Regions from separate parts of the Clostridioides sp. LIBA-7602 genome, predicted to be linked through region 2. Evidence: a T-box and tRNA genes for the amino acid it is inferred to sense, from the RefSeq annotation. Region 2 holds a T-box; the other holds one or more tRNA genes.
What was found. The T-box of region 2 lies ahead of ileS (isoleucine--tRNA ligase). A T-box ahead of a tRNA ligase gene usually reads a tRNA of that ligase, here a tRNA-Ile.
Positions count from the first base shown of each region.

Region 1 (14,892 bases), 1.4 Mb from region 2:
CTTTCTTGAGATAATAGAAGATTCTTAGTTACCATTCTTCCTTCTTCAGAAATATCTGTTCCAAAGTTCACACTTGAAAATGGTACTTGTGCACCTGCTCTAGAATGCATTGTATTTAAATTATGTATAAATGCTTCCATAGATTGGTATGTTTTTTTATCAGTTTCTCTATATGATTCTTCAAATGCAAAATTCTGCATGTTATTTACAAGTTCTTCATCAATATCAAAAGTTTCTACTAATTTCTCTTTTTCTAAATTTAGATATAGTTCTTCTCTCTTAAGGCCAACCTTTTGATTTGTTTCTTTCTCTGTATTATATACTATGTCCTTTATTGCATCATTATTTTCAATTCCTTTAAATAACTTTAATGCTTTAGCTAAGTTTCCTATGTAAAATTTCTTAAAGGTCTTATATACACCTTCAGCCAATCCATAATCGAAAAATGGTATACTTTGACCTCCATGTTGATCATTTTGATTACTTTGTATAGCGATTGCAGCTAATGCTCCATAACTTATTATATCTTGTGGTTCTCTTAAAAATCCATGTCCTGTTGAAAATCCACCATTAAATAGTTTTTTAACATCTATCTGGCAACAAGTTAATGTACCCATATTTAAAAAGTCCATATCATGTATGTGTATATCTCCATTCTCATGGGCAAAAGAATGTTCTGGCTTTAATATATGAGTCTTACAAAATTCTTTAGATACAGTGCTTCCATATTGTAGCATAGTTCCCATAGCTGTATTACCATTAATGTTTGCATTTTCTCTTTTTATGTCAGCATCTTCTGCATCCTCAAAAGTAATCTCCTCTATTGCCTTCATCAATCTTGTTTTTGAATTTCTTATTCTACTTCTTTCAGTCCTATATATTATGTATTCTTCGCTAGTTTTTGCATGACCAGTTTCTATAAGAATCTTAACTACTGAATCTTGAATATCTTCAACACTTGGAACTGTTTCTGAATATTTATGATTTAAAAATCTTATTACTTCCTGAGTTAATTGCTCAGATAATTTATAATCGGGTACTATTCCTTCCCTTTCTGCAACATTTGTCGCTGCTAAAAATATAGCTCTTGTTATTCTATCTTCATTAAATGGGATTACTCTTCCATCTCTTTTTTTTACGAATTCAACCAATTAAAAAAACCTCCTATTACTATATATTGTATTTTATTAATCTACATACCACTATATGTAGTATATTAAGTCTAAAAAAATCCCCTTCAACTAAGTTAAAGGGATTATCTTAATAATTTCTATATTAAGATTACCAAATTTGTACATAATAGTCAAACTTACGCAAGTCATTGCAAATACTATCTAGATATTTTGAACAGTAGCGTTTCTAACAACTCTGAGAGTCAAAACTTTTTTCTCTTTTTTTTACACTAATTTTAGGCAAAAAACGTATAATTTCATATACATTAATGTATATATCTACAAATTTCCTTATGTAAATTCTTTAAAATTGTCGTATAATATAAATAATAATTTAAAAGGAGGCATTTTATGTTATCAAAAAGACTAAACTTTATAACTCCATCCTACACAATAGGTATTAGTTCAAAAGTTAAAGAAATGGAAAATAACGGAATTAAAGTAATAAATCTTAGTATAGGAGAACCTGATTTCAACGTACCTAATAATGCAAAAACTTATGGTATTGATTCTTTAAATAAAGATTGTACTAAATATGATTTAGTTCCAGGATTAAAAATACTTAGAGAGGAAATTTGTAAAAAACTTATTAATGAAAATAACTGTAAATATTCAATAGATGAAATAGTCATATCAAGTGGAGCAAAAAACTCTATAACAAATACTTTACTAGCTTTAACAGATGAAGGAGATGAAGTATTATTGCCAAAACCTTATTGGGTTAGTTATCCTGAAATGGTTAAATTGGTTAATGCTGTTCCAGTTTTCATTGATACTAAAAAAGAAAATGAATTCAAGTTAACAAAAGATGAGCTTGAAAAATCTATAACAAATAAAACAAAAATTCTTGTAATAAATAATCCTTCAAATCCTACTGGTAGTGTTTATACAAGAGATGAGTTAATAGAAATAGTAGATGTATGTATACAAAATAAAATATATATTTTAGCTGATGAAATATATGAAAAAATATGCTATAACGGAGAATTTACATCAATTGCATCATTAAGTGAGGAAGCCAAAGATATAACAATAACTGTAAATGGTTTTTCTAAATCTGCTGCAATGACTGGATTAAGACTAGGATATACAGCATCTAATAAAACGATTGCTAAAGCAATGAGCTCTATACAGGGACATCTTATATCTCATCCAAGTTTAACAGCACAATACATAGCATATGGAGCCTTAAAAGATTGCTCAACTGATATAGATAATATGGTTAAGACATATAAATCTAGAAGAGACTTAATTACATCAAAATTAGACTCTATCGAAAATGTAGGATATGTAAATCCAAATGGCGCATTTTATGCATTTATAGACCTTTCTAAAGTATCTGAGAGATTTGAGTATAAGGATAGCTTTTCTATAGAATTTTGTAATCAATTTCTAGAAGAATATAACGTTGCAGTTGTTCCTGGAATAGCATTTGGCATGGATAAATATATTCGTATATCTTATGCTTGCAGTGAAAATACTTTCTTATCTGGATTAGATAAATTAAAAGAGTTTGTATATAAAATAATGGCATAATAACAATTTAAATTAAATAATTCCTAGATATAATTGTATTAAATGATAGTTAACATACCAAATAAGTATATAAAATTTATTTAATAACTTAACTAAAATATTAGATAAAAAAATGAAAGAGGCTGTCTCAAAAGAGAGATAAGCCTCTTTTTCATTGTTGAAATGATAAAAATATATTTGATTTCACACAAAGAAGAGTGCCTCATAAACTAAAAAGTTCATTTTGAGACACCCCCCTTTATTTTTCAATTAAAACATTAAATCAAATAAAATGTTGAATTAATGTGCTAATTTAATTTATCATAATAAAAAGATTACGTGGCTACGTCCTACTCTCCCAGGCAGTTTCCCATCAAGTACCATCAGCGCTAGAGAGCTTAACTTCTGTGTTCGGAATGGGAACAGGTGTATCCTCTCTGCTATTGTAACCACATAATCTCTATGCTTAATATATCTATTAAGTTATTAGAATCTAGTAATACTAGTTTCTTTAGAGTTAGCACTCTAAAAACTACACATATATTTTACTGAATGAACATCAAATAATTTGGTCAAGTCCTCGACCTATTAGTATCGATAAGCTAAATACATTGCTGCACTTACACCTTCGACCTATCAACCAGATAGTCTTTCTGGGGTCTTACCCTTGCGGTGGGAAATCTTATCTTGAAGTTGGCTTCGCGCTTAGATGCTTTCAGCGCTTATCCATTCCGTACATAGCTACCCAGCCATGCCCTTGGCAGAACAACTGGTACACCAGAGGTACGTCCATCCCGGTCCTCTCGTACTAAGGACAGGTCTTCTCAAATTTCCTACGCCTGCGACGGATAGGGACCGAACTGTCTCACGACGTTCTGAACCCAGCTCGCGTACCACTTTAATGGGCGAACAGCCCAACCCTTGGGACCTACTACAGCCCCAGGATGTGATGAGCCGACATCGAGGTGCCAAACCTCCCCGTCGATGTGGACTCTTGGGGGAGATAAGCCTGTTATCCCCAGGGTAGCTTTTATCCGTTGAGCGATGGCCCTTCCACGCAGAACCACCGGATCACTAAGTCCGATTTTCATCCTTGCTCGACCTGTATGTCTTGCAATCAAGCTCTCTTTTGCCTTTACACTCTACGTACGATTTCCGACCGTACTGAGAGAACCTTTGAGCGCCTCCGTTACCTTTTGGGAGGCGACCGCCCCAGTCAAACTGCCCACCTGACAGTGTCCCAAGACCAGATTCATGGCCTATGGTTAGAGTCCCAGTACTACAAGGGTGGTATCCCAAGGATGGCTCCGCCAAAACTGGCGTCCTGGTTTCAAAGCCTCCCACCTATCCTGTACATGTAGTACCAAGACCCAATGTCAAGCTACAGTAAAGCTCCATGGGGTCTTTCCGTCCTGTCGCAGGTATCCGGCATCTTCACCGGAATTACAATTTCACCGAGTCTGTTGTTGAGACAGTGCCCAAATCGTTACGCCTTTCGTGCGGGTCGGAACTTACCCGACAAGGAATTTCGCTACCTTAGGACCGTTATAGTTACGGCCGCCGTTTACTGGGGCTTAAGTTCACTGCTTCGATTGCTCTAACAGATCCCCTTAACCTTCCAGCACCGGGCAGGCGTCAGCTCCTATACATCGTCTTGCGACTTAGCAGAAACCTATGTTTTTGGTAAACAGTCGCTTGGGCCTATTCTCTGCGGCCACCGGATGGTGGCACCCCTTATCCCTAAGTTACGGGGTCATTTTGCCGAGTTCCTTAACAACAGTTCTCTCGCGGGCCTTAGGATACTCTCCTCACCCACCTGTGTCGGTTTGCGGTACGGGTACCTTTAACCTCGATAGAGACTTTTCTTGACAGTGTGAAATCAGCTACTTCGCTACTAAATTTCGCTCCCCATCACATCCCAGCATTATCAAAGCGGATTTACCTACTCTGACTGCCTCAATGCTTGGGCACACATAACCAACAGTGTGCTTAGCTTATCCTACTGTGTCATCCCATCTCTCAAACGGTTATCGGTAGTACAGGAATATCAACCTGTTGTCCATCACCTACGCCTTTCGGCCTCAGCTTAGGTCCCGACTAACCCAGGGCGGACGAACCTTCCCCTGGAAACCTTGGGTTTACGGCCTGTGGGATTCTCACCCACATCTCGCTACTCATGCCAACATTCTCACTCCCATACTGTCCACATGTCCTTACGGTCATGCTTCAACCCGTATGGGAAGCTCCCCTACCCATCATAATGATGCCGTAGCTTCGGTAGTAAGTTTTAGCCCCGGAAATCTTCGGCGCAGGATCACTCGACCAGTGAGCTATTACGCACTCTTTGAATGAGTGGCTGCTTCTAAGCCAACATCCTGGTTGTCTGTGCAATCCCACATCCTTTACCACTTAACTTACATTTAGGGACCTTAGCTGACGATCTGGGCTGTTGCCCTTTCGACTATGAATCTTATCACCCACAGTCTGACTCCCAAGTATAAGATGACGGCATTCGGAGTTTGATAGTCTTCGGTAGGTGCAATACCCCCTAGGACATTCAGTGCTCTACCTCCGTATCTCTCACCTTGAGGCTAGCCCTAAAGCTATTTCGGGGAGAACCAGCTATCTCCGGGCTCGATTGGAATTTCACCGCTACCCACAAGTCATCCCCGAGCTTTTCAACGCTCGTGGGTTCGGACCTCCACGAAATTTTACTTTCGCTTCATCCTGCTCATGGGTAGGTCGCCCGGTTTCGGGTCTACGTCAAGTAACTGAACGCTCAGTTAAAACTCGCTTTCGCTACGGCTCCACACCTTAAGTGCTTAACCTTGCTACTTAACGTAACTCGTTGGCCCGTTCTACAAAAAGTACGCGGTCACACAAGAAATGTGCTTCCACAGCTTGTAAGTGCAGGGTTTCAGGTTCTATTTCACTCCCCTCCCGGGGTTCTTTTCACCTTTCCCTCACGGTACTATACGCTATCGGTCACTAGGTAGTATTTAGCCTTGGAGGGTGGTCCCTCCTGCTTCCCACAGGGTTTCACGTGTCCCGTGGTACTCTGGATCATATCTAAAGTCTTCTCGTTTAACATACAGGACTATTACCTTCTGTGGTGGGTCTTTCCAAACCTCTTCAATTACGATACCTCTTCGTTATGATATGTCCGCAACCCCAATAAAGAAAACTTTATTGGTTTGGGCTATTCCGCGTTCGCTCGCCGCTACTTACGGAATCGAATTTCTTTCTCTTCCTTCAGGTACTTAGATGTTTCAGTTCCCTGAGTTCCCCTCATTAAGCTATGTATTCACTTAATGATACTTAGACATTACTCTAAGTGAGTTTCCTCATTCGGAAATCTTCGGATCAAAGTTTACGTGCAACTCCCCGAAGCTTATCGCAGCTTATCACGTCCTTCATCGGCTCCTAGTGCCAAGGCATCCGCCCTGCACCCTTAATAACTTGACCAGTTAAAAAGGTTTGATAGATTAAAGTCTATCAACTTGATAATTTTTAAAAGTTATCAGCTTTATATATTACAAATTAGATGTCATATCACTAAATATATATGCAGTTTTCAAAGTGCTAACGCACAGCGCCAACGGATAAATCCCGTTGCTTAAAGTGCTAACGCACAAGGCTTGTATAAAAATAAGCTTAAAGTGCATATAAGAGTCTACTAGATAAATCAAAGATTTAAGTAATATGCTCTTAAATGGTGGAGATGAGGAGAGTCGAACTCCTGACCCCTTGCTTGCAAGGCAAGTGCTCTCCCAACTGAGCTACACCCCCAAATATGAAGTTCATAAAGAACTTTCAAAATTAAACAGTAGGCAATTCTCCTTAGAAAGGAGGTGATCCAGCCGCACCTTCCGATACGGCTACCTTGTTACGACTTCACCCCAGTTATTGATTCCACCTTCGACGACTTCTTCCAAAAGGTTAGATAATCGGCTTCGGGCGTCTCCAACTCCCGTGGTGTGACGGGCGGTGTGTACAAGACCCGGGAACGCATTCACCGCAGCATTCTGATCTGCGATTACTAGTAACTCCAGCTTCATGTAGGCGAGTTTCAGCCTACAATCCGAACTGAGAGTAGCTTTAAGGGATTAGCTCCACCTTACGGCTTGGCAACCCTCTGTACTACCCATTGTAGCACGTGTGTAGCCCTAAGCATAAGGGGCATGATGATTTGACGTCATCCCCACCTTCCTCCAGGTTATCCCTGGCAGTCTCTCTAGAGTGCCCAACTTAATGATGGCAACTAAAGACAAGGGTTGCGCTCGTTGCGGGACTTAACCCAACATCTCACGACACGAGCTGACGACAACCATGCACCACCTGTCACCAATGTCCCCGAAGGGAAGTCTCCGATTAAGGAGATGTCATTGGGATGTCAAGCTTAGGTAAGGTTCTTCGCGTTGCTTCGAATTAAACCACATGCTCCGCTACTTGTGCGGGTCCCCGTCAATTCCTTTGAGTTTCACTCTTGCGAGCGTACTTCCCAGGCGGAGTACTTAATGCGTTAGCTGCGGCACCGAGGGGGGTAACCCCCGACACCTAGTACTCATCGTTTACAGCGTGGACTACCAGGGTATCTAATCCTGTTTGCTCCCCACGCTTTCGTGCCTCAGCGTCAGTTACAGTCCAGAGAGCCGCCTTCGCAACTGGTGTTCCTCCTAATATCTACGCATTTCACCGCTACACTAGGAATTCCACTCTCCTCTCCTGCACTCAAGTCTCCCAGTTTCAAGAGCTTACTACGGTTGAGCCGTAGCCTTTCACTCCTGACTTGAAAGACCGCCTACGCACCCTTTACGCCCAGTAAATCCGGATAACGCTAGCCCCCTACGTATTACCGCGGCTGCTGGCACGTAGTTAGCCGGGGCTTCCTCCTCAAGTACCGTCATTATCTTCCTTGAGGACAGAGTTTTACGACCCGAAGGCCTTCATCACTCACGCGGCGTTGCTGCATCAGGCTTTCGCCCATTGTGCAATATTCCCCACTGCTGCCTCCCGTAGGAGTTTGGACCGTGTCTCAGTTCCAATGTGGCCGATCACCCTCTCAGGTCGGCTACTGATCGTCGCCTTGGTAAGCCGTTACCTTACCAACTAGCTAATCAGACGCGGGTCCATCCTGTACTGGCTCACCTTTGATATTTAAGAGATGCCTCCCAAATATATTATCCCGTATTAGCATACCTTTCGGTATGTTATCCGTGTGTACAGGGTAGGTTACCCACGCGTTACTCACCCGTCCGCCGCTCTTTACCGAAGTAAATCGCTCAACTTGCATGTGTTAGGCACGCCGCCAGCGTTCATCCTGAGCCAGGATCAAACTCTCAAATAAAAGTTTATCAGGCTCAGATACTATTGTTATCAAAATATCTGGCTTTATGGTTTGTTTCTTGTTTTATAAATTAACCTACTGTTTAATTTTCAAAGTTCTTTATTGATATAGTTAGATGGTAGCGGTAATAGGAGTCGAACCTATGACCTTTCGGGTATGAACCGAACGCTCTAGCCAACTAAGCTATACCGCCGTATTTCTGGTGCCCAGAGGCGGAATCGAACCACCGACACGGGGATTTTCAGTCCCCTGCTCTACCGACTGAGCTATCTGGGCAAATGGTGGGCCTAGCTGGACTCGAACCAGCGACCTCACGCTTATCAGGCGTGCGCTCTAACCACCTGAGCTATAGGCCCTTTTCTTGGTCGAGGTGAAGGGACTCGAACCCCCGGCCCCATGGTCCCAAACCATGTGCGCTACCAAACTGCGCTACACCTCGAAATTTCATTTATTCTATTATACTACTCTAAAATCTACTTTTTTTCAAGTCCTTTTTATTTGGCAGGGGTGGAGGGACTCGAACCCCCGGCGCACGGTTTTGGAGACCGACGCTCTACCAACTGAGCTACACCCCTATGAAGAATAATGGACCTTCAGGGACTCGAACCCCAGACCTACCGGTTATGAGCCGGGCGCTCTAACCAACTGAGCTAAAGGTCCAAGTTGGTCGAGGTGAAGGGACTCGAACCCCCGGCCCCATGGTCCCAAACCATGTGCGCTACCAAACTGCGCTACACCTCGTTTTTAAATGGCGGAGAAGGAGGGATTCGAACCCTCGCACCGGTTACCCAGCCTAATCCCTTAGCAGGGGATCCTCTTGAGCCACTTGAGTACTTCTCCAAATTAATTCCTATTTATTTACTTGGCGGAGAGGGTGGGATTCGAACCCACGGCCCCTTTCGAAGTCACTGGTTTTCAAGACCAGCTCCTTAAACCACTCGGACACCTCTCCATTGGTGATCTATCCGCGACTCGAACGCGGGACACCCTGATTAAAAGTCAGGTGCTCTACCGACTGAGCTAATAGACCATATTTTTATTTGGCTGGGGATGCAGGACTCGAACCTACGCATACATGAGTCAAAGTCATGTGCCTTACCGACTTGGCTAATCCCCAATATATATGTGGTGAGCGCACAGGGATTCGAACCCCGGACACACGCCTTAGAAGGGCGTTGCTCTATCCAGCTGAGCTATGCACCCACGCTTTCTTTGGAGCGGGTGAAGGGGATCGAACCCTCACAGCTGGCTTGGAAGGCCAGAACTCTACCATTGAGCTACACCCGCATATTTAATTGATAATTGGTGGAGGATGGTGGATTCGAACCACCGAAGTCGATGACAACAGATTTACAGTCTGCCCCCTTTGGCCGCTCGGGAAATCCTCCGTATTAATTTTACATGGAGCTGGTGATAGGAATCGAACCTACAACCTGCTGATTACAAGTCAGCTGCTCTACCGTTGAGCCACACCAGCATTTTTTTGTTTTGGCGACCTGGAAGGGGTTCGAACCCTCGACCTCCAGCGTGACAGGCTGGCATTCTAACCAACTGAACTACCAGGCCGCAAATGGTGGGACCAACAGGGCTCGAACCTGTGACCCCCTGCTTGTAAGGCAGGTGCTCTCCCAGCTGAGCTATGATCCCACAAATGGTGACTCGTAGGGGAATTGAACCCCTGTTACCGCCGTGAAAGGGCGGTGTCTTAACCTCTTGACCAACGAGCCATATTGGCTCCAAGGGTGGGGCTCGAACCCACAGCCTACCGGTTAACAGCCGGTTGCTCCACCGTTGAGCTACCTTGGAATATCCAACGTGGCTATGTCCTACTCTCCCAGGCAGTTTCCCACCAAGTACCATCAGCGCTAGAGAACTTAACTTCTGTGTTCGGAATGGGAACAGGTGTATCTTCTCTGCTATTATAACCACATTTTTTTCTTGTTGCTAGGACAAGTATAATATTAACATTTTTTGTTATTTTTGTCAATACTTTTTTTAAACTTTTTTAGAGCTAACACTCTAAAAACTACACATATATTTTATTGAATGGACATCAAATAATTTGGTCAAGTCCTCGACCTATTAGTATCGATAAGCTAAATACATTGCTGCACTTACACCTTCGACCTATCAACCAGATAGTCTTTCTGGGGTCTTACCCTTGCGGTGGGAAATCTTATCTTGAAGTTGGCTTCGCGCTTAGATGCTTTCAGCGCTTATCCATTCCGTACATAGCTACCCAGCCATGCCCTTGGCAGAACAACTGGTACACCAGAGGTACGTCCATCCCGGTCCTCTCGTACTAAGGACAGGTCTTCTCAAATTTCCTACGCCTGCGACGGATAGGGACCGAACTGTCTCACGACGTTCTGAACCCAGCTCGCGTACCACTTTAATGGGCGAACAGCCCAACCCTTGGGACCTACTACAGCCCCAGGATGTGATGAGCCGACATCGAGGTGCCAAACCTCCCCGTCGATGTGGACTCTTGGGGGAGATAAGCCTGTTATCCCCAGGGTAGCTTTTATCCGTTGAGCGATGGCCCTTCCACGCAGAACCACCGGATCACTAAGTCCGATTTTCATCCTTGCTCGACCTGTATGTCTTGCAATCAAGCTCTCTTTTGCCTTTACACTCTACGTACGATTTCCGACCGTACTGAGAGAACCTTTGAGCGCCTCCGTTACCTTTTGGGAGGCGACCGCCCCAGTCAAACTGCCCACCTGACAGTGTCCCAAGACCAGATTCATGGCCTATGGTTAGAGTCCCAGTACTACAAGGGTGGTATCCCAAGGATGGCTCCGCCAAAACTGGCGTCCTGGTTTCAAAGCCTCCCACCTATCCTGTACATGTAGTACCAAGACCCAATGTCAAGCTACAGTAAAGCTCCATGGGGTCTTTCCGTCCTGTCGCAGGTATCCGGCATCTTCACCGGAATTACAATTTCACCGAGTCTGTTGTTGAGACAGTGCCCAAATCGTTACGCCTTTCGTGCGGGTCGGAACTTACCCGACAAGGAATTTCGCTACCTTAGGACCGTTATAGTTACGGCCGCCGTTTACTGGGGCTTAAGTTCACTGCTTCGATTGCTCTAACAGATCCCCTTAACCTTCCAGCACCGGGCAGGCGTCAGCTCCTATACATCGTCTTGCGACTTAGCAGAAACCTATGTTTTTGGTAAACAGTCGCTTGGGCCTATTCTCTGCGGCCACCGGATGGTGGCACCCCTTATCCCTAAGTTACGGGGTCATTTTGCCGAGTTCCTTAACAACAGTTCTCTCGCGGGCCTTAGGATACTCTCCTCACCCACCTGTGTCGGTTTGCGGTACGGGTACCTTTAACCTCGATAGAGACTTTTCTTGACAGTGTGAAATCAGCTACTTCGCTACTAAATTTCGCTCCCCATCACATCCCAGCATTATCAAAGCGGATTTACCTACTCTGACTGCCTCAATGCTTGGGCACACATAACCAACAGTGTGCTTAGCTTATCCTACTGTGTCATCCCATCTCTCAAACGGTTATCGGTAGTACAGGAATATCAACCTGTTGTCCATCACCTACGCCTTTCGGCCTCAGCTTAGGTCCCGACTAACCCAGGGCGGACGAACCTTCCCCTGGAAACCTTGGGTTTACGGCCTGTGGGATTCTCACCCACATCTCGCTACTCATGCCAACATTCTCACTCCCATACTGTCCACATGTCCTTACGGTCATGCTTCAACCCGTATGGGAAGCTCCCCTACCCATCATAATGATGCCGTAGCTTCGGTAGTAAGTTTTAGCCCCGGAAATCTTCGGCGCATGATCACTCGACCAGTGAGCTATTACGCACTCTTTGAATGAGTGGCTGCTTCTAAGCCAACATCCTGGTTGTCTGTGCAATCCCACATCCTTTACCACTTAACTTACATTTAGGGACCTTAGCTGACGATCTGGGCTGTTGCCCTTTCGACTATGAATCTTATCACCCACAGTCTGACTCCCAAGTATAAGATGACGGCATTCGGAGTTTGATAGTCTTCGGTAGGTGCAATACCCCCTAGGACATTCAGTGCTCTACCTCCGTATCTCTCACCTTGAGGCTAGCCCTAAAGCTATTTCGGGGAGAACCAGCTATCTCCGGGCTCGATTGGAATTTCACCGCTACCCACAAGTCATCCCCGAGCTTTTCAACGCTCGTGGGTTCGGACCTCCACGAAATTTTACTTTCGCTTCATCCTGCTCATGGGTAGGTCGCCCGGTTTCGGGTCTACGTCAAGTAACTGAACGCTCAGTTAAAACTCGCTTTCGCTACGGCTCCACACCTTAAGTGCTTAACCTTGCTACTTAACGTAACTCGTTGGCCCGTTCTACAAAAAGTACGCGGTCACACAAGAAATGTGCTTCCACAGCTTGTAAGTGCAGGGTTTCAGGTTCTATTTCACTCCCCTCCCGGGGTTCTTTTCACCTTTCCCTCACGGTACTATACGCTATCGGTCACTAGGTAGTATTTAGCCTTGGAGGGTGGTCCCTCCTGCTTCCCACAGGGTTTCACGTGTCCCGTGGTACTCTGGATCATATCTGAAGTCTTCTCGTTTAACATACAGGACTATTACCTTCTGTGGTGGGTCTTTCCAAACCTCTTCAATTACGATACCTCTTCGTTATGATATGTCCGCAACCCCAATAAAGAAAACTTTATTGGTTTGGGCTATTCCGCGTTCGCTCGCCGCTACTTACGGAATCGAATTTCTTTCTCTTCCTTCAGGTACTTAGATGTTTCAGTTCCCTGAGTTCCCCTCATTAAGCTATGTATTCACTTAATGATACTTAGACATTACTCTAAGTGAGTTTCCTCATTCGGAAATCTTCGGATCAAAGTTTACGTGCAACTCCCCGAAGCTTATCGCAGCTTATCACGTCCTTCATCGGCTCCTAGTGCCAAGGCATCCGCCCTGCACCCTTAATAACTTGACCAGTTAAAAAGGTTTGATAGATTAAAGTCTATCAACTTGATAATTTTTAAAAGTTATCAGCTTTATATATTACAAATTAGATGTCATATCACTAAATATATATGCAGTTTTCAAAGTGCTAGCGCACAGCGCCAACGGATAAATCCCGTTGCTTAAAGTGCTAACGCACAAGGCTTGTATAAAAATAAGCTTAAAGTGCAATGTAAGAGTCTACTAGATAAATCAAAGATTTAAGTAATATGCTCTTAAATGGTGGAGATGAGGAGAGTCGAACTCCTGACCCCTTGCTTGCAAGGCAAGTGCTCTCCCAACTGAGCTACACCCCCAAATATGAAGTTCATAAAGAACTTTCAAAATTAAACAGTAGGTAATTCTCCTTAGAAAGGAGGTGATCCAGCCGCACCTTCCGATACGGCTACCTTGTTACGACTTCACCCCAGTTATTGATTCCACCTTCGACGACTTCTTCCAAAAGGTTAGATAATCGGCTTCGGGCGTCTCCAACTCCCGTGGTGTGACGGGCGGTGTGTACAAGACCCGGGAACGCATTCACCGCAGCATTCTGATCTGCGATTACTAGTAACTCCAGCTTCATGTAGGCGAGTTTCAGCCTACAATCCGAACTGAGAGTAGCTTTAAGGGATTAGCTCCACCTTACGGCTTGGCAACCCTCTGTACTACCCATTGTAGCACGTGTGTAGCCCTAAGCATAAGGGGCATGATGATTTGACGTCATCCCCACCTTCCTCCAGGTTATCCCTGGCAGTCTCTCTAGAGTGCCCAACTTAATGATGGCAACTAAAGACAAGGGTTGCGCTCGTTGCGGGACTTAACCCAACATCTCACGACACGAGCTGACGACAACCATGCACCACCTGTCACCAATGTCCCCGAAGGGAACTCTCCGATTAAGGAGATGTCATTGGGATGTCAAGCTTAGGTAAGGTTCTTCGCGTTGCTTCGAATTAAACCACATGCTCCGCTACTTGTGCGGGTCCCCGTCAATTCCTTTGAGTTTCACTCTTGCGAGCGTACTTCCCAGGCGGAGTACTTAATGCGTTAGCTGCGGCACCGAGGGGGGTAACCCCCGACACCTAGTACTCATCGTTTACAGCGTGGACTACCAGGGTATCTAATCCTGTTTGCTCCCCACGCTTTCGTGCCTCAGCGTCAGTTACAGTCCAGAGAGCCGCCTTCGCAACTGGTGTTCCTCCTAATATCTACGCATTTCACCGCTACACTAGGAATTCCACTCTCCTCTCCTGCACTCAAGTCTCCCAGTTTCAAGAGCTTACTACGGTTGAGCCGTAGCCTTTCACTCCTGACTTGAAAGACCGCCTACGCACCCTTTACGCCCAGTAAATCCGGATAACGCTAGCCCCCTACGTATTACCGCGGCTGCTGGCACGTAGTTAGCCGGGGCTTCCTCCTCAAGTACCGTCATTATCTTCCTTGAGGACAGAGTTTTACGACCCGAAGGCCTTCATCACTCACGCGGCGTTGCTGCATCAGGCTTTCGCCCATTGTGCAATATTCCCCACTGCTGCCTCCCGTAGGAGTTTGGACCGTGTCTCAGTTCCAATGTGGCCGATCACCCTCTCAGGTCGGCTACTGATCGTCGCCTTGGTAAGCCGTTACCTTACCAACTAGCTAATCAGACGCGGGTCCATCCTGTACTGGCTCACCTTTGATATTTAAGAGATGCCTCTCAAATATGTTATCCCGTATTAGCATACCTTTCGGTATGTTATCCGTGTGTACAGGGTAGGTTACCCACGCGTTACTCACCCGTCCGCCGCTCTTTACCGAAGTAAATCGCTCAACTTGCATGTGTTAGGCACGCCGCCAGCGTTCATCCTGAGCCAGGATCAAACTCTCAAATAAAAGTTTATCAGGCTCA
Region 1 is NZ_CP196991.1:128,701-143,592, reverse strand. Features, by position in the region: gene ACTG45_RS01000 (anaerobic ribonucleoside triphosphate reductase) at 1-1,151, opposite strand, end outside; gene ACTG45_RS00995 (pyridoxal phosphate-dependent aminotransferase) at 1,524-2,708, shown strand; rRNA gene rrf (5S ribosomal RNA) at 3,025-3,141, opposite strand; rRNA gene ACTG45_RS00985 (23S ribosomal RNA) at 3,256-6,152, opposite strand; tRNA gene ACTG45_RS00980 (tRNA-Ala) at 6,401-6,476, opposite strand; rRNA gene ACTG45_RS00975 (16S ribosomal RNA) at 6,532-8,034, opposite strand; tRNA gene ACTG45_RS00970 (tRNA-Met) at 8,151-8,227, opposite strand; tRNA gene ACTG45_RS00965 (tRNA-Phe) at 8,235-8,310, opposite strand; tRNA gene ACTG45_RS00960 (tRNA-Ile) at 8,314-8,390, opposite strand; tRNA gene ACTG45_RS00955 (tRNA-Pro) at 8,397-8,473, opposite strand; tRNA gene ACTG45_RS00950 (tRNA-Trp) at 8,534-8,609, opposite strand; tRNA gene ACTG45_RS00945 (tRNA-Ile) at 8,621-8,694, opposite strand; tRNA gene ACTG45_RS00940 (tRNA-Pro) at 8,699-8,775, opposite strand; tRNA gene ACTG45_RS00935 (tRNA-Ser) at 8,784-8,874, opposite strand; tRNA gene ACTG45_RS00930 (tRNA-Ser) at 8,898-8,986, opposite strand; tRNA gene ACTG45_RS00925 (tRNA-Lys) at 8,989-9,064, opposite strand; tRNA gene ACTG45_RS00920 (tRNA-Gln) at 9,076-9,151, opposite strand; tRNA gene ACTG45_RS00915 (tRNA-Arg) at 9,161-9,237, opposite strand; tRNA gene ACTG45_RS00910 (tRNA-Gly) at 9,248-9,321, opposite strand; tRNA gene ACTG45_RS00905 (tRNA-Tyr) at 9,338-9,422, opposite strand; tRNA gene ACTG45_RS00900 (tRNA-Thr) at 9,437-9,511, opposite strand; tRNA gene ACTG45_RS00895 (tRNA-Asp) at 9,524-9,600, opposite strand; tRNA gene ACTG45_RS00890 (tRNA-Val) at 9,606-9,681, opposite strand; tRNA gene ACTG45_RS00885 (tRNA-Glu) at 9,687-9,761, opposite strand; tRNA gene ACTG45_RS00880 (tRNA-Asn) at 9,766-9,840, opposite strand; rRNA gene rrf (5S ribosomal RNA) at 9,848-9,964, opposite strand; rRNA gene ACTG45_RS00870 (23S ribosomal RNA) at 10,097-12,993, opposite strand; tRNA gene ACTG45_RS00865 (tRNA-Ala) at 13,243-13,318, opposite strand; rRNA gene ACTG45_RS00860 (16S ribosomal RNA) at 13,374-14,876, opposite strand.
Region 1: it encodes a tRNA-Ile, which carries the amino acid that the T-box ahead of ileS (isoleucine--tRNA ligase) is inferred to sense. The anticodon was not compared.

Region 2 (14,892 bases):
TTAACTTAGTATCTAGTATAACAAAAAGATTGTTTTCAACAGATACATTAAATCCTTCCTTAGCAGTTATACCTATTAACACTAAATCCTTATTAAACTCAAAAGCTTCACCATCTAAATCAACTGTTAAACTTTCACCATTTTCAAGTTTATTAACAGCTTCATGTGCATTTAATTTATTTAATGCTCCCACAAATAAATTCATCTTAGCCCCTAGTAATGGTCCTGCTTCCTTAAAGTTTGGTTTTAGACTAAAGTTCATGTACTCATCTAAGTCCTTAGCGAACACTACCTCTTTAACATTAAGCTCTTCTTTTATTAAATCAACTACATCGCTTATTGTATCTTCAAACTTACCATCTACTAATACTTTTTGTAATGGTTGACGAACTTTTATTCTTTCAACTTCTCTTGAAGCTCTACCTAGAGTAACTAGATTTTTAGCTAAATCCATTTTTTCTTCTAATTTAGCATCTATTAATTCTTCATTAAACTTAGGATATTCAGCTAAGTGAACAGATACTTCTCCTGTCAGATTTCTGTACATTTCTTCTGACATATATGGTGCAAATGGAGCTATAGCTCTACAAAGACCATGTAATAATTCATAAGTTGTATTGTACACTGCTTTTTTATCTTCTGTTAATTCAGTTGCCCAGAATCTTCTTCTTGAACGTCTGATATACCAGTTAGATAAATCATCATTTATGAAATCTTGTATCATTCTTAAAGTCTTATTTAATTCAAATATAGCTAAATTTTCCTCTACATCTTTCATTAAATTATTAAACTTAGATAGTATCCATCTATCAAGTTCTGGTCTATCTTTATATTCTACAAAGAATTCAGTTGGATTTATATCATCTGTATTTGCATATAAAGTGAAGAAGTTATATACATTCTTCATAGTTCCTATAAATTTACTTTGTATTTCTTTTAATCCATCCATATCAAATTTAGTTGGAGTCCATGGTGGAGAAACATATAGTAGATACCATCTTAATGCATCTGCTCCATATTGGTCAAATAACTCCATTGGATTTACTGTATTTCCCCTTGATTTACTCATTTTCTTTCCATCTTTATCAAGTACAAGGTCTGGAACTAAAACACTCTTATATGGTGCTTTTCCTAATACAAATGTTGATACTGCAAGTAATGAGTAGAACCAACCTCTAGTTTGGTCTATACCTTCTGATATATAATCAGCTGGGAATAATTGGTCAAAGTTCTCTTTATTTTCAAATGGATAGTGGTGTTGAGCAAATGGCATAGCCCCACTATCAAACCAACAGTCTATAACTTCTGTTACTCTTGTCATTGGTTTTCCACATTTTTCACATTTTAAATGTATATCATCTACATATGGTCTATGAAGTTCAACTGTCTCTGGATTTACATCTTCTATAGCTTTTTCAGCTAATTCAGCTCTTGAACCTACTGAATCTGTATGACCACATTCACATCTCCATATAGGAAGTGGAGTTCCCCAATATCTAGTTCTTGATATTGCCCAATCATTTAGATTTTCTAACCAGTTTCCAAATCTCTTTTCACCTACAAAGCTTGGGAACCATTTTACGCCATTGTTATTTTCTATTAATTTATCTTTAAGTTTAGTCATCTCTATATACCAGCTTGGTTTTGCATAGTATACTAATGGAGTTTGACATCTCCAACAATGTGGATAATTATGAACTACTTTTTCTTTACTATATAACTTATTTTCAGAAGCTAGCCATTTTATTATTTCAACATCTAGCCCATCTTCCATTACAAATTTACCTTCCCAAGGAGTAGCTGTAAATTTACCAGTTTCATCTACTGGTTGTACAACTGGTAAATCATATCTCTTACCTGTGTTATAGTCATCTTCACCAAATGCTGGTGCTGTATGAACTATTCCAGTACCATCTTCAGTAGTTACATAATCTCCTACTGTAATGAAAAATGCTTTTTTGTCAACTTCTACAAAAGGCATTAATTGCTCATATTCTAATCCTTCTAAGTCTTTACCTTTCATTTCTTCTAAAACTTCATAGTCTTCACCTAGTACTTTATTAGCTAGAGGTTTAGATACATAATATACCTCGTCACCTTTCTTAACTTTTAAGTAATCAACGTCAGCATTTACTGTTAATGAAACATTTGATGGTAAAGTCCAGGGAGTTGTTGTCCATGCTAGGAAATATTCATCAGCATCTTTTTTCTTAAATTTAGCTATAACTGTATTAGTTTTTACTTCTTTATATCCTTGTGCAACCTCATGACTAGCAAGACCAGTTCCACATCTTGGGCAATAAGGAAGTATTTTATGCCCTTCATAGATATATCCTTCTTTGTTGAATTTATTAAGTATCCACCATACAGACTCTATATAGTTATTGTCTAAAGTTATATATGGATTATCTAAATCAACTTCATAAGCCATTCTCTCAGTCATTATTCTCCATTGTTTTTCAAATGAGAAAACTGATTCTCTACATTTTTGGTTGAACTCAGCTATTCCATACTCTTCTATTTGTTGCTTACTAGTAAGACCTAATTCTTTCTCTACTTGTATTTCAACTGGTAATCCATGTGTATCCCAACCAGCTTTTCTCTTTACTTGATAACCAGACATTGTTTTATATCTACAAACTGAATCTTTAAGTGTTCTAGATAAAACGTGGTGTACTCCAGGATTTCCATTGGCTGTAGGAGGTCCCTCATAGAATACGAAACTTGGGTCATTTTCCCCTTTTTCTAAAGTTTTTTCAAGTATATTTATATCTTTCCAATAATCAAAAACTTGTGCTTCTGCTTGTTTTACTGAACTGTCCACTAATGGCTTAAATTTCGCCATGTAAATCACCCTTTCCTATAAATATTATAATTCCAAAATTTTTTATTCTTTCACATAAATTTAAATACTAAAAAACTCGCCCCCTTTAAACAAAGGGACGAGTTATAAATCGCGTTACCACCCTAATTCTATATGTGAACTTAATGCTATCCACACATAACACTCTAATAGTATAACGGTACTAACCGGCACAGCTTAATAGAATTTAATCGTTCAGCCTGCAGCTCAAGAGTGATTTTTATCTTTATAAATTCATTGGTTCTCAGCATACCCAATTCTCTGTAAAATTATCTAAAGATAATTGTCTCCATCAACGCTTTTAAAAATTTATCTGTGTTTATATGAAATTCTATAACAAATAATTTGAATAGTCAATATATTTTTGAAAAATATAATAATTTCTATTTTTCTTACATTTTTATCCTATTTTTAGTTTTTGTTATAGATTTCTCAAACTTCCACAACAATTTCACCTAAAATCAAATAAATTATAGGCTTATTCTAGAGTTGTAGCAGCTTCATCATTACTATAATTATACACTGTTGTTCCTTCAAATGCATTTACACATTTTTCATCTACATCATAAAAAATCTCATCAACACTTCTTATTTCATCTTCTAATAATGACTTAAATTTATTTCTAAATATCTTAAATTCTTTAACTAAAGCATCATACTCTTTTCTTATTTCTATAACACGATTATTGGCTTGTTCTATAATTTGTCTAGCTTTTAAATCTGCCTCTTCAACAATTATTTTAGCTTTTTTATTAGCCGCGCTACAAGTGTCTTCTGCTGCACTTTGAGCAGTTATTAGAGTAGCTTTTAATGTTTCTTCAATATTTTCATACTTATTTACTTGGTCTTGATATAATCCTAATTTTTCTTTAAGAGCTGTATTTTCTCTACATAGAGATTCATAGTCTTCTTTGATGATATCTAAAAACTCATCAACCTCTTCGTCTCTATATCCTCTTAAACCTTTTTTAAACTCTTTATTTTCTATCTCAATTGGAGTTAGCATTACATTTCCTCCCAGCTATAATTTAAATTAGTCCTTATACAATTAATCTTGCTTGAACTTTTATTTTACCTTTTTTAGTAATATCTCCTATTTGCGTTACATTAGCTCTTCCTTTGCCTCTAATAGAAATCAAATCATCATTTTTAACTATTTTAGACGTTGAAGTTATCTTTTCATAATTGACATGGACTTTTTCTCCATTTATGTATTTTGCACTATCTTGTCTAGATATATTGTAAAGACCACTTATGACACAATCTAACCTATCTGAAGATACTGTAAATGATACTTCCTTATATTTTGAAGAACTATTAACAATGTTTTCTCTGGAAATTTCCTTTACAATTACATTATTTCTTGAAACTTTCTCCAAATTCACGATTATAAAATCGCAAATATCACTACTTACAATTACTTGACAAAAGCTATCATGTATAATTATATCTCCAATTTTTTCTCTTTTTATACCTAGACTCATAATTGCTCCTAAATAATCTTTATGAGATATATTTTTAAATTTGAAATTCCCTTCTATCTGTAAAAATCTAAGAGTATCCTCTATATCTTCATATTCCATGTAAAATGGATAAATAAATACAGTGCTTCTTTCAGCTTGTTCATAACCTCCATCCACACTGTATTTTATTTCATTTGTTGAATTCAATATAGCTACAGCATTTTTCACTTCATATGGTTTAAGAAACTCAGTAAACTTAACATCATAGTTTTTTATACAACTATTAGCCTTGTCTATTACTTTAAACATTTTATTTTTCAAGTCTATATCCTTTATGTGATTTGTTAATTTTAATTTATCCATTTCTATCACCTTAGAATATAACCAACACTAATTGTCTTAGGAACATCAATAATACTATCGCAATTAAAGGAGAAAAATCTATAGGTCCATTTGTATATCTATACATTATAGACCTTATTGGTCCTTCTATTGGCTCTGTAAGGTTTTCTAAAATCTCGAAAATTTTGCTTTGTCTTCCATTTGGAAACCAAGTCATCAAGCTTTTTATAACTATCATCCATGCTATTATATCCAAAAGATAATAAAGTGCAATTCTTATTGTTCCCATATATTAACCGCCTTTTTACTATTTATTTTGCCAAGGGAAGAATGCTTTACTTTCTAATTCTTTTTTCATATTTGCATCTATATCCACATTGTTAGGAGCTAGTATAAATATTGATTTAGAAACCTTTTGTATACTTCCATCTAAAACATAAACTGCCCCATTCATAAAGTTAAATATAGATTTACGAACTTCAGAATTAGTCAATCCTTCCAAATTCACTATAACTGCCCTTCTTTGTTTTAGATGGTCTGCTATAGTTGCAGCTTCATCATAAACTTTAGGTTCAACTATTACAACTTTCATTTGACTCGTTGTATGTAAATTTACAATTTTATTTGCTTTTGCAGTACTAAAGCCACTATTTATTTCTTCTTCTTGAACTATATCGTCCATCCCACCTTCATATTCTTCTTCAATGTAATCTTCTTCTTCATCAACTATCCAGTTCTTAAATTTAGATATTATTCCATTTGACATTATTAACTTCCTCCTTAGAATTTATTCAGATTTGAGTAATTATTTTTTATTGTAGTTTCTTTCTCCAAAGATTGATGTTCCAACCCTAACAATGGTAGCCCCTTCCTCTATAGCAATCTCATAATCGTGACTCATTCCCATTGACAAAACGTCCATTCCTACATTAGGTATGTTTAGCTCTTTTATTCGTGTTGATAAATCTTTAAGACCTTTGAATACACCTCTTATTTCATTTTCATCTTCTACAAAAGGTGCCATTGTCATTAGACCTTTTATTTTTATATTTTTATATTTTTCTGACACTTTTTTGACAAAACCTACAACTTCTTCTTTATCAAGTCCATGCTTAGATTCTTCTTTAGATATATTCACTTGTACTAAGCAATCTATTTCTCTATTTATTTGCTCTGCACGTTTTTGAATCTCTTCACATAATGCAATTCTATCTAAAGAATGTATCATACAAACTTTATCTATTATGTACTTAACTTTATTTGTTTGCAAAGTCCCTATCAAGTGCCAGTTTAATTTGTCACCTATAATATCGTACTTTCTGGCTAATTCTTGTGGTTTATTTTCACCAACAGAAGTAATGCCTTCATTCATTGCCTCATTAACTAAATCTACATCAACAGTTTTTGTGACTGCTAAAAGGGTTATTTCTTCACTCTGTCTATTTACTTTTTTTGCAGCTTTGTCAATCTTACTTTTTATCTCAGATAAATTATCTTTAATAGAACCCATTATTATCACCTACTTTATCCTTATATTTGTGTTTATACAATTAGGTCTTAAAATTATTTTGTCATATAGATTAACACTTGTCACCCCATTTATGTCATTTTTATAATAGTCCACAAATACAGAAGATTCATTTTCATAAGTTATTCCTTCTAATATGACAAATTTTACACTTTGTGATTGTTCATCAATCACATATACACCACGTTTATTGTCTTTTGTTTTTATAGAAGTTTTAGGTATTTTTAAACATTCCATCTGATTATATATTATATCAAATTCTTCGACACTTGTATCCTGATTTGCAATAATTTGGTTACTTATTTTTAATTTTAGCATTATTTTATTATTATTTTTATATATTTTGTAAACTTTTGCATCTATTTTTTGCTCACGATATTCAATTACTACATTTTGATTTTTTTCAAAGTTCTTAGAATCTTCTTTACTTATGTATGCTGATAGATAATTACTTTGGTCATTTACATCTTTTTCTATAGTTCCTTCTACATGAATCTTTGCATCAACTTTTTCTACTTTTAACACCAAGGTATCTACATTTTTGCTAATAATCATTGCTAACATATTAAATACTAAATATATAAGAATACCAAGTATCACTAATCTGGTATATTTAATCTTTTTCAAAAACTCTCCCCCTATAAAATTTCTTTCATTAATAAATACTTCTTCTAAAAAATGTTTATTCCTTTTTTATATGCTAATATTTTATGTACTAATAATTGTTTTTTTCATATTAAATTTATTTTTTATCAATCTTCCTATACAAGACTGCATTATTTATATATAATTATATTATAAAGTATAAGTTTAATTTACATTTTATATCTTAAACTTACTTTATGTACTCTTATAGTTATTTTTATTTTTAGATGCAATATAAAACCAATTAAGCTTTAAAATAACTTTTGTCATGCTGATACTGATTTAGTTAAACATTTATTCGCAAGGATAACGTTATCACGACAAAGGTTTATGTCCTAAAAAAAATACAAGGAGGATTTTCTTATGTCAGAAATTTTATTAGGAACAGGTTTACTTTTATTGGTTCTATGTTGTTTCACAATCTTTAGTTACAAAGCTCCATATGGTATGAAAGCTATGGGAGCCTTAGCAAATGCTGCATGTGCTACTTTCTTAGTAGAGGCATTCAACCTTTCTTTACTTGGTGATGTTCTAGGTATGGAGTTTTTTAGAAGTGTTGGTGCTGCTAATGGTAGCCTTGGTGGAGTTGCTGCTGCTATACTTGTACCTTTGGCTTTAGGTGTATCTCCAGTTTATGCAGTTTTAATAGGATTATCTTGTTTAAAGTTTTCTATATTATCTGGATTTGTTGCTGGATACTTTGTTTCTTTCTTAATTAAGTTTATAGAGAAAAAAGTCCCACCTGGAGTAGATTTAGTAGTAGTAATCCTTTTATGTGCTCCACTATCTCGTTTTATAGCTTCAAATGTAGACCCATTAGTTAATAGTACACTATTACAAATTGGACAAGTTCTAATAGAAGCTACTAATATTAGCCCTATTATAATGGGAATTATATTGGGAGGTCTAATAACAGTAGTTGGAACATCTCCACTTAGTTCAATGGCTCTTACATCTATAATTGGTCTTACTGGTCTTCCTATGGCAATAGGAGCATTAGGAGCTTTTGGTTCAGCTTTTATGAACTCAACATTATTTGCAAGATTGAAGTTAGGTTCTAAGAAAGACATTATATCTGTTGCTATTGAACCCCTGACTCAATCAGACATAATTTCAGCTAATCCAATACCAATATATTCTACTAATTTCTTTGGAGGAGCTTTTTCTGGTATTATTGTAGCTTTGATGGGCCTTGTAAATATGACACCAGGTACAGCTACACCTGTGGCTGGTTTTGCCATAATGTTTGCCTATAATCCAGTTAATCAAGTTCTTATAACAGCTACACTATGTGCTTTATTTAATGTAATTGCAGGATTTGTAGGCTCAAAAATATTCAGTACCTTTAAGGTTCTTACTGCTGACAAAATACGTGGCACTGATGTAGAAGAAGAAATTGCTTAAGATTTATAAGATTTATAAATTTATATTTTAAATTGATATTTTAAACAGTAGAGTTTTATATTGTAGCAATTTTATTAATTGCAAGCGTTTTATTTTTTATTTATATTTATTATTATGTGTGTTGAATATTTAGATAAATTTTTATTTTTTTATTTTTATTTAGTTTTTTATTTTTATTTAGTTTTTTATTTGGTTGATATATTGAACAGAAAAATTAGTATAATTACTATTGAATAACATAACGTTTAAAATACATAAAAAATTTTATATTAATTAGATAGTATCAAAATAAAAGCGATATACAACTTTTTTACAAGGTTGTATATCGCTTTACTATTATAACAATCTTAACATATAAACTTTAAACTTATTCTTTTAATTATAATATCTAGATGTATTTGATTCTGTCATATAAATCTCTATCTAAATATTACTATATGTAAATATACTTAATTTTTAAATGAATGTATAGGAGCTGGAATTCTTCCTCCTCTTTGAGTAAATAACTCAGACGAATTTGTATTTATAGGCATTACTGGTGCTCGTCCTAAAAGACCACCAAACTCTACCATGTCACCTACATCACATCCTGGAGCTGGTATAATTCTAACAGCTGTAGTCTTATTATTAATCATACCTATTGCTGCCTCGTCAGCTATCATAGCTCCAAGTGTACCTGCTGTAGTACTTCCTGGCACAGCTATCATATCAAGACCTACAGAACAAATAGCAGTCATTGCCTCAAGCTTATCTATACTTAAAGCACCTTTAATAACAGCATCAATCATTCCCGCATCTTCTGATACTGGTATAAATGCACCACTAAGTCCTCCAACATGTGAACAAGCCATAACTCCACCTTTTTTAACAGCATCATTTAAAAGAGCCAACGCTGCTGTAGTACCATGAGTACCAACAACTTCAAGACCCATTTCTTCTAATATATTTGCTACTGAGTCTCCAATAGCAGGTGTAGGAGCTAGTGATAAGTCTATTATTCCAAATGGTACATCCAACCTACTAGAGGCTTCTTTTGCTACCAATTGACCAACTCTTGTGATTTTAAATGCAGTCTTCTTAACTGTCTCTGCTACAACATCAAATGGTTCTCCTTTTACTTTTTCTAAAGCTCTTTTTACAACACCAGGACCACTTACACCAACATTTATTATTCTATCAGCTTCACCAACACCATGGAAAGCCCCTGCCATAAAGGGATTATCTTCAACCGCATTACAGAATACTACTAGTTTTGCACAACCAAATCCCTTTGCATCTTTCGTTAATTCTGCAGTTTCTTTTATAATTTCTCCCATTTCTCTTACTGCATCCATGTTTATACCACATCTTGTAGAGCCTACATTCACTGAGGCACATACCTTGTTTGTGCTTGCCAAAGCTTTTGGAATTGATTTAATTAATATCTTATCACCTTTTGTATATCCTTTTTGAACCAATGCTGAGAATCCACCTATAAAATCTATACCTAAATCCTCTGCAGCTTTATCTAATGTCTGTGCAAACTTTACATAATCACTTTCATCTGTTGCACCTGCAATAATAGATATTGGAGTTACTGATACTCTCTTATTTACAATTGGAATACCATATTCACGCTCTATTTCTTTTCCCACTTTTACTAAATCTTTAGCAGAATTCATAATCTTGTTGTATATCTTCTCTCTAGCTTTATCTCCATCAGGGTCTATACAATCTAATAAAGAAATCCCCATAGTTATAGTTCTTATATCTAATTGTTCTTCATCTATCATTTTGATTGTCTCAAGTATATTTCCTACATTCACTATTCTCACCTCCCGATTACTGTTTTTTACAGATTATGCATTGAGTTAAATATTTCTTCTCTTTGAATTTTTACATCTACTGATAATTCTTTTCCTCTATTTATTAAATCTTCAACCGTTTGCTCAAAAGAATTTAATGATTTCTCTAAATCAACTATCATAATCATTGTAAAATACTCTTGTAATATCTTTTGTGAAATATCTACTATGTTAATATTTTGCTTGTATAACTCATCACTAATTCCTGCTACTATACCTGGTTTGTCCTTTCCAATTACTGTTAAAATTGCTCTCATAATAATATCCTCCCTTATTTTTTTATAAATCTTACATTTTCACAAATTGAACTATTTATTAGCATATATTTCATTTATTTGTTAGTAAATCACTTTTTATGTATATATTTAATATATTTTAATACCTATACCTTCATTTGTCAATTTTTTTTCAATATTCTATTATTTTTATACTATTTAGTCAAATTATATATAATACTCATTTTATTGATAAAAATATATAGTTTTCATAATAATGAAAGGTATCACTTAACAAACTTATAATTTGATAAATAATACCTTCCTAAAAATTATTTTTTTATTTGTATGAATCTAATTATATTTTTTCTTGTGCTAGGATTTACAATCAAAATAGAGCAAAACATGGTTAAACTTAACACTCCAATTAAAATGAAAATATCTTTCTCAAAGCTATATTTTTTAGTTGATAATTTAGTATTAGTTTTATCTGTCTTTTCGTTATTACCATTTACTTGATTATTTAGTTTTGATTGATGATTATTATTCACATATAAATTATCTTTATAAAAATCTTTATTATAAAAATATGACTGATTATTAGTGCTAAATACAGACTTTTGCTTTAAGCCTTTATTCCCATTTTCTAAAATAAAACTTTTGTTAGATTTATCCTCATTTTTTAACTCATTTTCATTTTTTAAAATATCGTCTTTTTCTTTGTCATTGGCTATACTATTATCATCTTTGTCTTTTGGAGGATTTTTATTTATCGTAGAACCAGACTCTATATTATCATCATTTGGAGTATTAGGAATTTTCCCATCATTATTACTATGGTTATCATCTTTATCTTTATTGTCACTATTTAGATTACCATTATTATCTTCTTCTCTATCTGGGTCATCTCTTCCTCCTCCTCCACGGTCACCACCAGCATCTTCATCTTCTTGTTCATCATCTGGTGTGATTTGATTATTACCTCCTCCTAACACAAATCCAGGTTTTAAAAATATATTTGAATACCCATCTCTTAATCCACCTTCTACTTTCACTCTAAAGCATCGCAACTTAAAATCTTCAAAATCAATTACAACTTGGTCTGTGATATACTCTAATTCACTACTTATCCAGTTTATACCATCATCGGAATACTCCACAAATACTTTTTTTGCATTATATGGCATATCATAGGCTAAAGCAGCTGTATAACCATTTTTCCGATTTCTAAAATACACAATTAAATTATTTATAGGCTCTTTATTTCTAATATAGATATTTATAACTGGAAAGACATCTTGATTTAATACTATATTTTTTTCATTCAGAAAATTTTCATCAAATTTACCTCTTATAACAAACTCTAAATTTTTTTTAAAATCAGTATAGTAATTTGATAAATCCCACTCTACATTTATATCTGCAATTTTTCCACTCGAAGTTTTTAGACTTACTTCTTTTGGAAGTTCTACGTCCTCAATTTTATCATCTTTTGTTAATATCAATTCCTCTTCAAATACACTAATGCCTCTAAGATTACATCTTATAATATTATAATCTTCATCTTGTGGTATGTCTGGCATTATTACATTCCCATCACCAATGATATAAACACTCTTAGTTTTTGATACAATTGATTCGCCTTTTGTATTATTTGCTATTGTATTTTGTTGGTTATTCTTATTAACAATTACTGATGTATCCTCTATTTCCACCTCTCCATTACAGTAAATACCCACAGCATCTTTTCCATTAACTTCAATTATTTTAGAATCTACTCTAATATCATTTTCTGAATAAATTCCTATTGCATTTTCTCCACTTGCATGTATTTTACCAGTTTTTCCATAGTATGTAGCTATATCTAATTCAGCATCTTTCTCTATATATAAAGCAGTTCCATTTAAAGCAATTATATTATCTATTCCTATCTTTAACTTCCCACCTTTTTCTACATGTATTACACCTTCACTTCCACCTTCTCCAACTATATCCAATTTATTTCCTTCAATGGCAAAATAACCATTATTTTTTACAAGTAATTTGTACTGATTTGTATCTATTGTAATATTAGTTCCATATGGGATGCTGAAATCAAAATAATCATCTATTACCATATCACATGTAAGAGTATAAACTATGTCTCCCTCATTATCTTCATTTTTTACAATCCAATTTTTAAAATCCTCCAAACAATTGTCTTCTTGTGAAAAACTCTTTTTTGGTAAAATTATAAAAATAATTACTAATAAAGTTATAAGAACAAATATACTATTTTTTTTATTCATTTTTTTCTCCTATTTATTCTTCTGTTAAGTAAAATTATGTCTCTTTAAAGTATTTTTTTATTCATTTTTAATCTTATAAATTTATCTAGATATTTTATAATGCCCTTATTTACTACTATCATTGAAAATAACATGGTCAAAACTATGAGTCCAACTCCAATTACAATCCCATTTTTAGAATTCTGAGTCTTATCATATGATTTTGAAACAGTTTTTAGTTTATCATTAGAATCACCTATCTCAGTGCCCTCTATTTTACTTAATATTATTTTATCTTTAGATGTTTTTTGGAAATATTCATTATTTTCCTTATAACTTCCTTTTAAGCTTTGCTCTAAACTATTTTTAAATCTACTTTCCTCAATCAAGTTGTCATTTTTATTATTATTGACATTTTCATCATTTATTTCTTTATGTACATTTTTATCTGTTTCAGTATATTTTTCATGTGACTTATCGCTTTTTTCATCTTGTTGATTACTATTTGTTTCTTCACCATTATCTTCTATGACTTCATTAGAATCTAATGGATTTTGCCCATTATCATTATTATTTTTATTATTTCCACCTGAGGTAACCTTATTGTCATCTCTATCTGGGTCATCTCTTCCTCCTCCTCCACGGTCACCACTATCATCATCAACCTCTTGTTCATCGTCTGGTGTAATTTGATTATTTCCTCCTCCAATTACAAATCCAGGCTTTAAAAACACATTTGAATATCCTTCTCTCAATCCACCTTCTACTTTTATCCTAAAACATCGTAACTTAAAATCTTCAAAGTCAAGTATAACCTGATTGCTAATATTTTCTAACTCTTCACTTACCCAATTTACACCATCATCTGAATATTCTACAAACACTTTTTTAGCACTATAGGGCATACTATACTCTAGTGTAGCTAGATAACCATTTTTAAAATTTAAGAAAGATACTTTTAAATCCTCTATAGGTTCTTTATTAGCAACATAAACATGTAAAATAGGAATAACATCATTGTTTACAATTATGTTATTCTCATCTAAATCGTCTTCTTTAAATTTACCTATTACAATAAATTCTGTATTCTCATTTAAATCATTATAATAGTTTGATAAATCCCACTCTACATCTAAATCTATAGAATTCATACTAGAAGTTCTTAAACGTACTTTTTCTGGCAATATTATGTCTTCTATTTTGTCTTCTTTTGATATACGCACTTCTTTCTCAAAAGCTCTAACCCCTCTATAATTACATCTTATAATATTATAATTTTTATTCTGAGATATATCTGGAGTTATTATATTTTTTTGTCCAATAACATAAACATCAGTAGCTTCTGATACAATTGCTTTCACCTTTTTATTTTCCAATAATATGTTTTGTTTCTTATTAACACTATTTGCAATTATTGAAGTGTTTTCTATTTCTACTTCTCCCCTGCAATAGATTCCTATTGCATTTTCTCCATTAACTTCAATTATTTTAGAATACACTCTGATATCATTTTCTGAATAAATTCCTATTGCATTTTCTCCACTTGCTTTTATATTTCCAACTTTATCATAATATGTATTTATACTCAAATTCGCATCTTTTTCAACATATAAAGCAGTTCCATTCAATGCAACTATATTATCTATTCCTATATTTAATTTTCCTCCTCGCTCTACATGTATTACACCTTCATTTCCACCTTCTCCAATTATGTTTAGCTTATTACCATTAATATTAAAATGACCTTCTTCTTTTATAAGTATTTTGTATTGATTTGTATCTATTGTAATATTAGTTCCATATGGAATACTAAATTCAAAATAATTGTCTATTACCATATCACAAGGAAGAGTGTAAACTATTCCTTCTTTATTATTTTTATTTTTTATAACCCAATTTTTAAAATCTTCTAAACAATTATTATCTTGCGAAAAACTCTTATTTGGTAAAATTACGAAAATTATAATTAACAAATTTATAAGCACAAAAACTTTACTTATTTTATTCATATTGTTCTCCAATTAACTTTTTTAATAATATTAAAATTTTTCAAACGATTTTATCTACTTTTTATATTTTATAAATTTATTTACATATTTTATGATACAAGGATTTATTGCTACTATTGAAAATAACATAGTTGAAACTACAATTCCAAATCCAATAGCAATTCCATCTTGAAAATTATGAGTTTTACTATGAGAGTTAGAAGTAGAGTTTAGTCTATTATTAAATTTACCTACTTGAAAAGTGTCTTTTTCATTTGATATTTTTTTATCATCAGTTGTGTTTTTATATTCTTGATTTTTTTTATATGCTTG
Region 2 is NZ_CP196991.1:3,042,706-3,057,597, forward strand. Features, by position in the region: gene ileS (isoleucine--tRNA ligase) at 1-2,845, opposite strand, end outside; T-box leader at 2,936-3,168, opposite strand; gene ACTG45_RS14530 (DivIVA domain-containing protein) at 3,342-3,869, opposite strand; gene ACTG45_RS14535 (YlmH family RNA-binding protein) at 3,904-4,689, opposite strand; gene ACTG45_RS14540 (YggT family protein) at 4,700-4,957, opposite strand; gene ACTG45_RS14545 (cell division protein SepF) at 4,976-5,434, opposite strand; gene ACTG45_RS14550 (YggS family pyridoxal phosphate-dependent enzyme) at 5,474-6,178, opposite strand; gene ACTG45_RS14555 (biotin/lipoyl attachment domain-containing protein) at 6,188-6,823, opposite strand; gene ACTG45_RS14560 (PTS sugar transporter subunit IIC) at 7,205-8,245, shown strand; gene ACTG45_RS14565 (DUF711 family protein) at 8,695-10,050, opposite strand; gene ACTG45_RS14570 (ACT domain-containing protein) at 10,077-10,346, opposite strand; gene ACTG45_RS14575 (hypothetical protein) at 10,637-12,592, opposite strand; gene ACTG45_RS14580 (hypothetical protein) at 12,637-14,580, opposite strand; gene ACTG45_RS14585 (hypothetical protein) at 14,635-14,892, opposite strand, start outside.